One region of the Amycolatopsis methanolica 239 genome, then DNA from elsewhere that is predicted to be linked to it. Evidence: riboswitches for the same ligand, from Rfam matches in the RefSeq annotation. Region 1 holds a riboswitch; the other holds the start of a gene.

Region 1 (5,664 bases):
GTCGCTGCCGGTGCAGACCCGCAGCGCCGGGCGGGTGATCGAGAACGTGATCCAGACCGACGCTGCCCTGAACCCGGGCAACTCGGGCGGCGCGCTGGCGGATTCGGCAGGGCGGGTGGTGGGGGTCAACACGGCGGTCGCCGGGTTCGGCCTCGGTCTCGCGGTGCCGATCAACGAGACCACCCGGCGGATCATCGACACGCTGCTGGTGGAGGGCCGGGTGCGGCGGGCGTACCTCGGGGTGGTCGGGGTGCCGGCGCCGTTGCCGGACGAGGTCGCCGAGCACACCGGGCAGCACGCCGGGCTGCGGATCGTGGAGGTGGTGCGCGGCGGGCCGGCCGAACGGGCGGGGCTGCGGCCGGGCGACCTGGTGCTGACCGTGGGGCGGTCGCGGATCACGGACGCGCAGGACATCCAGCGGCAGCTGTTCGCCGAGGTGATCGGCACGCGGCTGGCCATCACGGTGCTGAGGAACGGCGCGATGGTCGACGTGTTCGCGACGCCGAGCGAACTGGTGAGCTAGAAGGCCGCGGTGGCGAGCACGAGGTCGAACGGCGCGGGGAGGCGGATCTCCTCGCCGAACGAGACCTGCTCCGAGCGGCGGTAGTGCCCGTCGACGGGATCCGAGAACAGGGTGACCGACGGTTTCGGCTCCGCGTACCGGTCGATCAGGAGGTAGAGGGGCACCGGCGCTTGCACGTAGGCCCAGAGCTTCTCGACGCGATCCGTGCGGGCGTTGCCCCGGGAGACGATCTCCACCACCAGTTCCGCGGCCTCCGCCGGAACGGGCACGTTGTCCGGGCGCGACAGCAGTTCGTGGCGTGGAACCACCACCAGGCCGGGCACGTAGAGCCGGCTCGCGCTCCGAATGGAGACGCCGAGCTTCTGGAGGATGGCCCGATCCTCGGGAACCGCTCGCGCCAAGGCGCGATGGACCGACGCAGCGATCCTGCTGTGCCCGTTGCCGACGGGCGGCGTCAACCGCGCCCTTTCCCGGTGATCTCCGCCCGCCACCCCTCGGGCACGTCGCGGTTCTGCCACTCGCGAAGCCGGGTTTCCCAGTTTGCCCACGCACCGCAGCCTAGAACGGCGTTTCCCGTGGTCAACCGCGGTCCGGCACGTCAGTCCGCGGTCCTCAGGCGAGCTTCAGCAGCAGCTCGCTCAGCTCCGCGGGCATCGTGATCATGCAGTCGTGGCCCGTGGGCAGTTCCCAGACCTCCGCGGGCGTTCCGTTGGGCTGCACGGCGGGCACGGCGCGGCGCGAGAAGCCCTCCGGCTTGACGGCGCAGTGGATGTGCGTCCGCGGGATCGACCGCGTCGCCGGGTTGTCGAGTCGCACCGGTTGCTGCAGGCAGCGCACCGGCTGGTCGGACAGCATCGTGCGCAGCCAGGCGATGTCGTCGGTGACGCCGAACAGGCCGGCCGGCGGCGGCTCGGGCACCGGCGGGACGCCCCAGCCGCTTTCGGACGTCAGCGCGAGGTCGATCAGCGCCTGGGTGACGGACAGGACGTCCGCCGCGGATTCGCCGTCCTCGGGGACCATCGCGTCCAGGTACACCAGGCGCGCGATCCGGTCCGGCCGCTCGTTCGCCACCGACGAGATCACCAACCCGGCGTAGCTGTGCCCGACGAGCACCACGTCGGCGAGGTCCTCCTCGCGGATCAGCCCGGCGACGTCCGCCACGTGTGTGTCGAGGCCGACCTCGGGGCCGGCCAGGTGCGCCTTGTCGCCGTCGCCGGTCAGCGTCGGCGCGAGCACGCGGTGCCCGGCCGCCTCCAGCAACGGCGTCACCCGCGTCCAGCACTCCCCGGTGTGCCACGCGCCGTGCACCAGCAGGTAGGTCGTCATCGATCGCTCCGATCAGAAGCGGGACACTGTCCCGGTTAACATACGGGACCGTGTCCCGCTTCCACCGGGTGGGAGAATGGGCCGCGTGGACGACAGCGCACCCAAGCGGGCCGACGCGCGGCGCAACCAGAAAGCCCTGCTCGACGCGGCGGCCGCGGTCTTCGTCGCGTCCGGCGTGGAGGCGCCGATCCGCGACATCGCGGCCAAGGCGGGCGTCGGCACCGCCACGATCTACCGCCACTTCCCCACGAGGGCGGACCTGATCATCGCCGTCTACCGGCACCAGGTGGAGGCGCTCGCCGAGGCCGGACCGGCGCTGCTCGCCGCCAGCGCGACCCCGTACGCCGCCCTCGCCCAGTGGCTCGACCAGTTCGTCGACTTCGTGATCACCAAGCAGGGCCTGCCCGCGGTGTTGCAGTCCGACGCCCCCTGCTACGACCCCCTGCACTCCTACTTCCTGGAGCGGCTCGTCCCGGTCTGCACACAGCTGCTCGAAGCCGCGTCGGCCGAGATCCGCGGCGGCCTCGACGCGTACGAGCTGATGCGCGGCATCGGCGGCCTCTGCGCGGGCGCGAGCAGCAAGCACCCCTACGACGCGCGCCGCCTGGTCGGCCTCCTCGTCGCGGGGCTCCGTCGGCCGGACTGAAGACCTATCGCGTGGCGTGCGGCGCCGCGGTGGAGCGACGACACGGCCAGCCCGCCGAGCACGCCGGCCGCCCCCAGCAGCGACAGCGCGCCCAGCGCGAACACGCCGACCGTCGCCCCGGCCCGCGTGGAGGCGATCGCCGCGAAGAGGACCAGTGCCGCCGCCAGCACCGCGATGAGCACCCGCAGCGAAGCCCACGGCCACCGGTCCGCGAGCCGCCCACCGGCGAGGTTCCCGCACAGCGCGCCCGCGCCGAACACCATCAGCAGCACGACCACCCCGCCGGGCGGGAAGATCCGGCCGAGGATCGGCGACAGGTGGGTGTAGGCCACGAAGAACCCGGTCTCCGTCACCAGCGTCACCACACCAGCACCGGCCGCGTCACCAGCGCCCGCAGCTCCGGGCCCCAGCCGCGGCGGCTCCGCGGTCCGGGTGGCCGGCACCAGCAGCGCCACCGCCGCCATCGCGGCCAGCGCCACGACCGCCAGCAGCCAGAACGACGTCCGCCGCCCGTACGCCTCACCCACGAGGGTGCCCAGTGGCGCGCCGAGGACGGTCGCGAGGTTCAGCCCCGTCGACACGAACGCGATGGCTCACCCGCGCTTCGACGGGTGGACCATCGACGCGGCCAGCACGAGCGCGATCGCGAAGAACGTGCTGTGCGTCGGCGCGGTGACCACCCGCGCCGCCAGCAGCACGCCGAACCCGGTCGCGCTCGCCGCGAGCGCGTTGCCCGCCGCGAACAGCGCGACCAGCCCGAGCAGCGCCGCCTTGCGCGGCACCCTCAGAGTCGCGGCCGTCACGAGCGGGCCGCCGATGGTCACCGTCAGCGCGTACCCGGCCACGAGCAGGCCGGCCGAGGGCACCGGCACCCGCAGGTCGGCCGACAACGCGGGCAGCAGTCCGATCACGAGCGTCTCCGCCGTGACGACCACGAAGAGACAGGCGCCGAGCGCGATCAGCGCGGCCGTGGTTCGCATGACCGTCAACCTAGGGGCTGACATCGGTGTGAATCTCCAGCGCGGGTGAGCGGTCTCACCGTCGCGCTCTTGAGGTCTGCCGCGCGACGTGGCATGGTCGGACGGACAACCGAACACGCGGGAGCTCGCGCCTTGGCGGGCTGAGAGGGCGGCTGGTGTCCGTTGGGACCCGGCGCCGCCGACCGCTGAACCTGACCGGGTAATGCCGGCGTAGGGAGTATTTCTAGTGACGACGCTGGAAAACGGCAAGAACGTCGCGCCGACCGTGACCACCGGGCCGATCACCGGATCCCGGAAGGTCTACCACCACACCGAAAACGGGCTGAAGGTCCCGGCCCGCCGCATCGAGCTGACCAACGGCGACCACTTCGACGTCTACGACACCTCCGGCCCGTACACCGACCCGGACGTCGCGATCGACGTCCACAGTGGACTTGCGCCGCTGCGCGCCGAGTGGATCGCGAACCGGGAGCACAACACGCAGCTCGGCTTCGCCAAGGCCGGCGTGATCACCCGCGAGATGGAGTTCATCGCCGCGCGCGAGCGGGTCACGCCCGAGTTCGTGCGGGACGAGGTGGCCGCGGGTCGCGCGGTCATCCCGGTAAACCGCAACCACCCGGAGAGCGAGCCCGCGATCATCGGGAAGAACTTCCTGGTGAAGGTCAACGCGAACATGGGCAACTCGGCCGTGTGGTCGTCGGTCGAGGAGGAGGTCGACAAGATGGTGTGGGCGACCCGCTGGGGCGCCGACACGATCATGGACCTGTCCACCGGCAAGCGCATCCACGAAACCCGCGAGTGGATCATGCGCAACTCCCCGGTCCCGGTCGGCACCGTGCCGATCTACCAGGCCCTGGAGAAGGTCGACGGCGATCCGGCCAAGCTGTCCTGGGAGGTCTACCGGGACACCGTGATCGAGCAGTGCGAGCAGGGCGTGGACTACATGACCGTGCACGCAGGCGTGCTGCTGCGCTACATCCCGCTGACCGCGAACCGGGTCACCGGCATCGTCTCCCGCGGCGGCTCGATCATGGCGGCGTGGTGCCTGGCTCACCACAAGGAGTCGTTCCTCTACACGCACTTCGAGGAACTCTGCGAGATCCTGCGCGCCTACGACGTGACGTTCTCGCTCGGTGACGGCCTTCGCCCCGGCTCGATCGCGGACGCCAACGACCGCGCCCAGTTCGCGGAGCTGGAGACGCTCGGCGAGCTCACCCACATCGCGCGCGCCCATGACGTCCAGGTGATGATCGAGGGTCCCGGCCACGTGCCGATGCACAAGATCAAGGAGAACGTGGAGCTGGAGGAACGGCTCTGCGGCGAGGCTCCGTTCTACACCCTCGGTCCACTCACGACGGACATCGCGCCGGCCTACGACCACATCACCTCCGCCATCGGCGCGGCGCAGATCGGCTGGTACGGCACGGCGATGCTGTGCTACGTCACGCCGAAGGAGCACCTCGGCCTGCCCAACCGGGACGACGTGAAGGCCGGCGTGATCGCCTACAAGATCGCCGCGCACGCCGCGGACCTCGCCAAGGGCCACCAGTACGCCCAGGACTGGGACGACGAACTGTCCAAGGCCCGCTTCGAGTTCCGGTGGACCGACCAGTTCAACCTCTCGCTCGACCCGGACACCGCGCGCTCGTTCCACGACGAGACGCTGCCCGCCGAGCCCGCCAAGACGGCGCACTTCTGCTCGATGTGCGGGCCGAAGTTCTGCTCCATGCGGATCACGCAGGACGTCCGCAAGTACGCCGAGGAGCACGGGCTGTCCACTGTGGATGCCATCGAGGCTGGGATGCAGGAGAAGTCGGCCGAGTTCGCCGAGAACGGCAAGCAGGTCTACCTCCCGGTGGTCCAGCCGTAATGAGCGTCACCCCGAAGACCGCGCTGACCATCGCGGGGAGCGATTCCGGCGGTGGGGCGGGGATCCAGGCCGACCTGCGGGCGTTCTTCGCCTGCGGGGTGCACGGGATGACCGCGATCACCGCAGTCACCGTGCAGAACTCCGTCGGCGTGCAGGGCTTCACCGAGATCCCGCCGGACGTCGTGTCGGCGCAGATCAAGGCGGTGGCCGGAGACATGGGCGTGGACGCGGCCAAGACCGGCATGCTGGCGACGGCGGAGATCATCACCGCCGTCGCCAAGACGCTCGACGAGGTCCACATCGGACGCAACGCGGACGT
Region 2 (5,664 bases), 580 kb from region 1:
GCCCGGCCTGCACGCGCTGGCCCGCGCCGGGTTCCACACGCTGGGCCTGCAGACCTACCTCACGGCGGGCCCGAAGGAGTCCCGCGCCTGGACGATCCCGCAGGGCGCCACCGCGCCCCAGGCGGCGGGCGTCATCCACACGGACTTCGAACGGGGCTTCATCAAGGCGGAGGTCGTGTCCTACGAGGACCTCGTGGAAGCCGGCTCGATGGCCGCCGCGCGCTCCGCGGGCAAGGTCCGGATGGAAGGCAAGGACTACGTCATGGCCGACGGCGACGTGGTGGAGTTCCGCTTCAACGTCTGATCCGGGCCGGTGTACCGCGCGCGGGATCGCGCGTCGAGCCGCGCGGGGATCGTCGCTCACGGGGAGATGTACTGGAAGTCGGTGGTCGTGGCCTGGGCGGCTCGGGGGAGATGTCCGGGGGCGTCAGCGCGATCGCGACCACGAGCCCGCTGACGAGGATCCGTCCAGTCGCACCACGCGCCAGACCGGGTCGTCGAACGTAATGCGGTTGCCGACGGACCATGACCGCTTCTCGAAGGTCAGGCCGGGGGAAGTCCGGACGCGGCTAACGCCAGGGTGGCCGTCTGGCGGAGGGCGTTTGAACGGGACTGTCGGGCAGTCCGAGGCCTCGTGAGGCGCACCGCGAGGGGATGGCGCCCCGACGTGGGGTGCGAGAGATCTCGAGCGGCTCGTGAAGCACCCAGCGGTGCGGAAAACGCCCAGGCCGGGGGATGCCTGGGCGTTTCCGGAACAACACCGCGGTCAGCAGGTCACGTTCACCGTGCCGCTCGACTCGAACGACACGTGCACGTGGTCGTAGTGGTTGGCCGTGGCGTCGCCGCGGTCTTCCATTGTCGACCAGCCGCTGCCGTCGTTGTAGCGCTGCCTCCAGATCACGTACTTGACGTTGAACTCGGACTGGTTGGCCAGCACGTAGTCCGCGATGGCGTTGCCCTTGGACGTGTCCACCATGAAGTCGAGCGCCAGGCCGCTGGGGTGGTCGCTCGTGCCGGAGCGGCCCGCTCGGCCGCCGATCTCGTCCACGCCGAACTTCGCGGCGATGTGGTTGCCCACCTTCGCCACGTGGGGCAGCGTGCCCTCGAGCACCGACGAGCAGGCGTTCGCCGCCTTGGTCGTCGTCTTCGGGGTCGTCGTCGTGGACTTCGGCGTCGACTTCGAAGTGGTCGACGGCGGGGGCGCCACAGACGGCGTGGTCGTCGACGGCGGGGGAGGCGGCGGCGGGGTGGTCGTGCTGCTCGACGTGCTCGCCGGGGCCGAGGTCGTCGGCAGCGGCTTCATCTGCGCCGCCATGCTGGCCGTGTCCGGCCTGCTGAAGTTACCGGTCAGCCAGACCGCGAAGCCCAGCACGAACGCCGCGGCCAGGCCGATCGCCAGGGGGACTTTCAGCGATTTCGCTTTGGATCTATGTCGACCCACCATTTCGGAAGATCACCATTTTCGGGGAGGGGACTTTTCGGCCGTTCGGGGGATGGCCGCCCGTGACATTACGAATAGGACACGGAAAAGTCACCAACGAGTGGTCATGGACACAGATCAACTGCGCATGAAAACGGCCCGCCGGGGCACCGGCGGGCCGCTGACCTGCTGGGACTCAGCCCAGCGCGGCGAGCACGAGAACGGCGAGCAGGGTGATGGCGGTGGCCAGGCCGGTGACCCAGGCGCGCTGGCCGGGCGGCAGGGCGGGCGTGCTGTTCATGGCGGCGAACCTCGGGGTGAGCAGGGACTTCCGCGCGTGACAGCGCCCGTGACGCCCCCGTCGTTACAACCCGGCGGCCGACGTGGCCGAAATCACTCCTGCGGTCCCCGATGTCGCGCCGTGTACCAGAACACGGCACCCGCCGCGGCGATCATCAACCCGAACGCCAACGTCCCGACCACCACCGCGCGCGTCTCGCTCGGCGGTTCGACGGGGACGGACGTGACCGCCGAAGCGGTCCCGGCGAGCACTCCCAGCAACAAGGCGACGGCGGCTCCAACGGCGGCCAGTCGCGTGACAACCTTCCTCATGGTGCGTTCCCTCCACCAGGGGCAACGCACGGGACCGGCCGCGAAGTTGCCGGTCTGGCCTAGATCACAGCGCGTCGATCGTGCTGTCGATCTGTTCGGCGAGCGACACGTCCTTCGCGGTGATCCCGCCCGCCGAATGGGTGCTGCACCGGAACGTCACGGTGCGCCACCGGATGTCCATGTCCGGGTGGTGGTTCACGCCCTCGGCGATCTCGGCGACGCGGTTGACCACCGCGATGGCCTGCGGAAAGTCGGCGAGTTCGGCCGTGCGCTCCAGCGCGTCGCCCGCGCGCTGCCAGTACGGCAGCTTGTTGAGGGCCTCGGAGATCTCGGTTTCGCTGAGTAGTTCCGCCATGTGCTCCATGGTGGTACAGCGGCGAGTACGCTGCACGGTTGCCACGGGAGTCCGGGTCCACCGGGCTGAGAGGCGGGTTCGCCCGCGACCGTTCGCACCTGATCCGGATCATGCCGGCGCAGGGAGGGCCCCGACCTTTCTCGCCGGAACGAGCGAGGAGTGGTCATGAGATTCCGCACGGGCGTCCTGGTCGGCCTTGTCGCCGCCCTGACCGCGGGCTGCACGCTGGCCGGCAACGACGCGGACAACGGCCCGGCCACGGTCACGCTCGTCACCCACGACTCGTTCGCCGCTCCGCAGCAGGTGCTCGACGCCTTCCAGCAGCAGACCGGCATCACGATCAACGTCGTGAAGAAGGGTGACGCGGGCGCGCTCACCAACACGCTGGTCCTCACGAAGGCCAACCCGATCGGCGACGCGGCCTTCGGTGTCGACTCGACCTTCGCCTCGCGCGCGCTCACCGAAGGCGTCTTCGCGCCCTACACCAGCCCCGAGGCCGACCGCGGCCCGCAGCGCTACGCCGTGGACTCCGAACACCGCCTGTCGGCCGTCGACGTGGGCGACGTCTGCGTCAACATCGACACCACCTGGTTCGCCGAGCGCGGCATCCCAGAGCCCGTGACCTACGACGACCTGGTCAAGCCGGAGTACAAGGACCTGCTGGTCGTGGAGAACCCGGCCACCAGCTCGCCCGGCCTGGCGTTCCTGCTCGGCACCATCGCCCGCTACGGCGAGCAGAACTGGCAGGCCTACTGGACCCGGCTGAAGGACAACGGCATGCGCGCCGTCGCCGGCTGGGAGGAGGCCTACGGCCAGGACTTCTCCGGCTCCTCCGGCAAGGGGCCGCGGCCGATCGTGGTGTCCTACGCGTCCTCGCCCGCGGCGGAGATCGGCGACGACGGCAAGCCGCGCACGAAGGCGCTGCTGGACACCTGTTTCCGCCAGGTCGAGTACGCCGGCGTGCTGGCCGGGTCGCCGAACGCCGCCAACGCCCAGAAGGTGATCGACTTCCTGCTGTCCCAGCAGTTCCAGGCGACGGTGGCGGAGAACATGTACGTCTACCCGGCGCGGGAGGGCGTGGCGTTGCCCGCGGCGTGGACGACGGCCGCCCCGCTGCCGCCGAACCCGGCGAGCCTGCCCGCCGAGACGGTGCAGGCCGGGCGTGAGCGGTGGATCGAGCAGTGGCGCTCCTTGCTCGGCCAGTGAGCCGTGCCGGGCTCGGGCTGGCGGCACTGGCCGTGCTGCCGCTCGGGTTCCTGGTCGTCTTCTTCGCCTGGCCGGTCGTCGCGATCCTGCGGCTGGGCTTCGCCGACGGCGAGGTGCTCGCCGCGCTGGCCGAGGGCGAGACGTGGCGTCTGGCGTGGTTCACGGTCGCGCAGGCCGCCGGTTCGACCCTGATCGCGGTGGTCGCCGGGTTGCCGGTCGCGTTCCTGCTGGCGCGAGTGCGGCTGCCCGGGGTGGCGGTCGTGCGGACGCTGGTGCTCGTCCCGTTCGTGCTGCCCACCGTGGTGGTGGGCCTGGCGTTCCGGGCGCTGTGGCCGGACGGCGGCTGGCTGTCCATCGTGCTGGCCAACGCGTTCTTCAACGTCGCCGTCGTCGGCCGCACGGTCGCCGGGCTGTGGGCGTTGCTGGACTCGCGGGCCGAGGACGCCGCCCGCGCGCTGGGCGCCTCCCGCTGGCGCGCGTTCCGCTCGGTGACGCTGCCCGCGCTGATGCCGGCGATCACGTCCGCGGCCGCCGTCGTGTTCCTGTTCTGCGCCACCAGTTTCGGCGTGGTGCTGATCCTCGGCGGCGCGCGGTACCGGACGCTGGAGACCGAGATCTACCTGCGCACCGAGAACCTGCTCGACCTGACCGGCGCGGCGGCGCTGTCGCTGGTGCAGATCGCCGCCGTCCTGGGTGCGCTGCTGCTCGGCGCGGCCGCCCGCCGCCGCCGGGAGAGCGCGCTGCGGCTGCGGTCGCGGCGGGAGACCGCGCGCCGCCCGGTCGGCGGGGAGTGGGCCGTGGTCGGCGCCGCGGTGGTCGTGCTCGGCCTGCTGCTGACCCCGATCGTCGCGTTGCTGCTGCGCTCGGTGTCCACCGTGGACGGCTGGAGCCTGGCCGGCTACCGGGCGCTGTCCGGCACCGGGAACGACGGCACGCTCCAGGTCTCCGGCTGGGACGCGGCGCTGAACTCGCTGCGCACCGCGACCGACGCGACGGTGCTGGCGATGGTCATCGGCGTGTCGGCGTCGGTCCTGCTGGTCGCGCTGCGCCGGTCGCCGGGACGGCTGGCGCGCGGGGTCGGCGAGTCGATGGACGCCGCGCTGATGCTGCCGCTCGGCGTGTCCGCGGTGACCGTCGGGTTCGGCTACCTCATCACGCTCGACGCGCTGCCCGGCGACCTGCGCCGGTCGCCGCTGCTGGTGCCGCTCGCGCAGGCGCTGGTGGTGATCCCGCTGGTGATCCGCACGGTGCTGCCCGTGGTGCGGTCGATCGACGACCGCCTGCGCCAGGCCGCGGCCACCCTCGGCGCGAGCCCGGCGCGGGTGTGGCGCGAGATCGACGTGCCGCTGGCCTCCCGCGCCGTCGTCGCCGCGGCCGGTTTCGGCTACGTCGTCGCGCTCGGCGAGTTCGGCGCGACGAGCTTCCTGGCGCGCCCGCAGACGCCGACGCTGCCGGTCGCGATCGCGGCGCTGATCGCGCGGCCGGGACAGCTCAACAACCAGATGGCGTACGCGGCGTGCGCGCTGCTCATGCTGGTCACCGCCGCCGCGGTGATCGTGATCGACCGGCTCGCGTCCGGCCGGGTGGGGGAGTTCTAGCCATGGCGTTGACCGTGTCCGGCCTGACCGTGCGGTACGGCTCGTTCACCGCCGTCTCCGGCGTGGACCTGGAGATCGCCGACGGCGAGGTGCTGGTGCTGCTCGGCCCGTCCGGCTCCGGGAAGTCGACGCTCCTGCGCGCGATCACCGGTCTGGAGCCGATCACCGCGGGCAGTGTGCGCTGGGACGGCGCCGACCTGGCGCGCGTGCCGGTGCACAAGCGCGGGTTCGGGCTGGTGTTCCAGGACGGCCAGCTGTTCCCGCACCGGGACGTGGCCGGGAACATCGCGTTCGGGCCGCGGATGCACGGGATGGCGCCGGCCGAGCGCGCGGAACGCGTGAGCCGGCTGCTCGACCTCGTGGGCCTGACCGGCTACCAGAAGCGGCGGGTGACCGAGCTGTCCGGTGGCGAGGCGCAACGGGTCGCGCTGGCCCGCGCGCTCGCGCCGGAGCCCCGCCTGCTGTTGCTCGAC

The links. Region 1 has a riboswitch for thiamine pyrophosphate ahead of thiC (phosphomethylpyrimidine synthase ThiC). Riboswitches for the same ligand answer to the same signal wherever they lie in the genome.
Region 2: linked by a shared signal. The riboswitch ahead of AMETH_RS29230 (thiamine ABC transporter substrate-binding protein) and the one ahead of thiC (phosphomethylpyrimidine synthase ThiC) in region 1 are both predicted to bind thiamine pyrophosphate.

Annotation. Positions count from the first base shown of each region.
Region 1 covers NZ_CP009110.1:6,591,554-6,597,217, forward strand. The annotation lists gene AMETH_RS32220 (S1C family serine protease) at 1-523, shown strand, start outside; gene AMETH_RS32225 (Uma2 family endonuclease) at 520-1,071, opposite strand; gene AMETH_RS32230 (alpha/beta fold hydrolase) at 1,136-1,849, opposite strand; gene AMETH_RS32235 (TetR/AcrR family transcriptional regulator) at 1,926-2,495, shown strand; partial or broken gene AMETH_RS42280 (MFS transporter) at 2,438-3,499, opposite strand; TPP riboswitch at 3,583-3,709, shown strand; gene thiC (phosphomethylpyrimidine synthase ThiC) at 3,702-5,345, shown strand; gene thiD (bifunctional hydroxymethylpyrimidine kinase/phosphomethylpyrimidine kinase) at 5,345-5,664, shown strand, end outside.
Region 2 covers NZ_CP009110.1:6,015,557-6,021,220, reverse strand. The annotation lists gene ychF (redox-regulated ATPase YchF) at 1-304, shown strand, start outside; gene AMETH_RS38855 (VldE C-terminal domain-containing protein) at 767-1,444, opposite strand; gene AMETH_RS29240 (hypothetical protein) at 1,814-2,032, opposite strand; gene AMETH_RS29235 (4a-hydroxytetrahydrobiopterin dehydratase) at 2,097-2,387, opposite strand; TPP riboswitch at 2,421-2,530, shown strand; gene AMETH_RS29230 (thiamine ABC transporter substrate-binding protein) at 2,553-3,593, shown strand; gene AMETH_RS29225 (ABC transporter permease) at 3,590-5,191, shown strand; gene AMETH_RS29220 (ABC transporter ATP-binding protein) at 5,194-5,664, shown strand, end outside.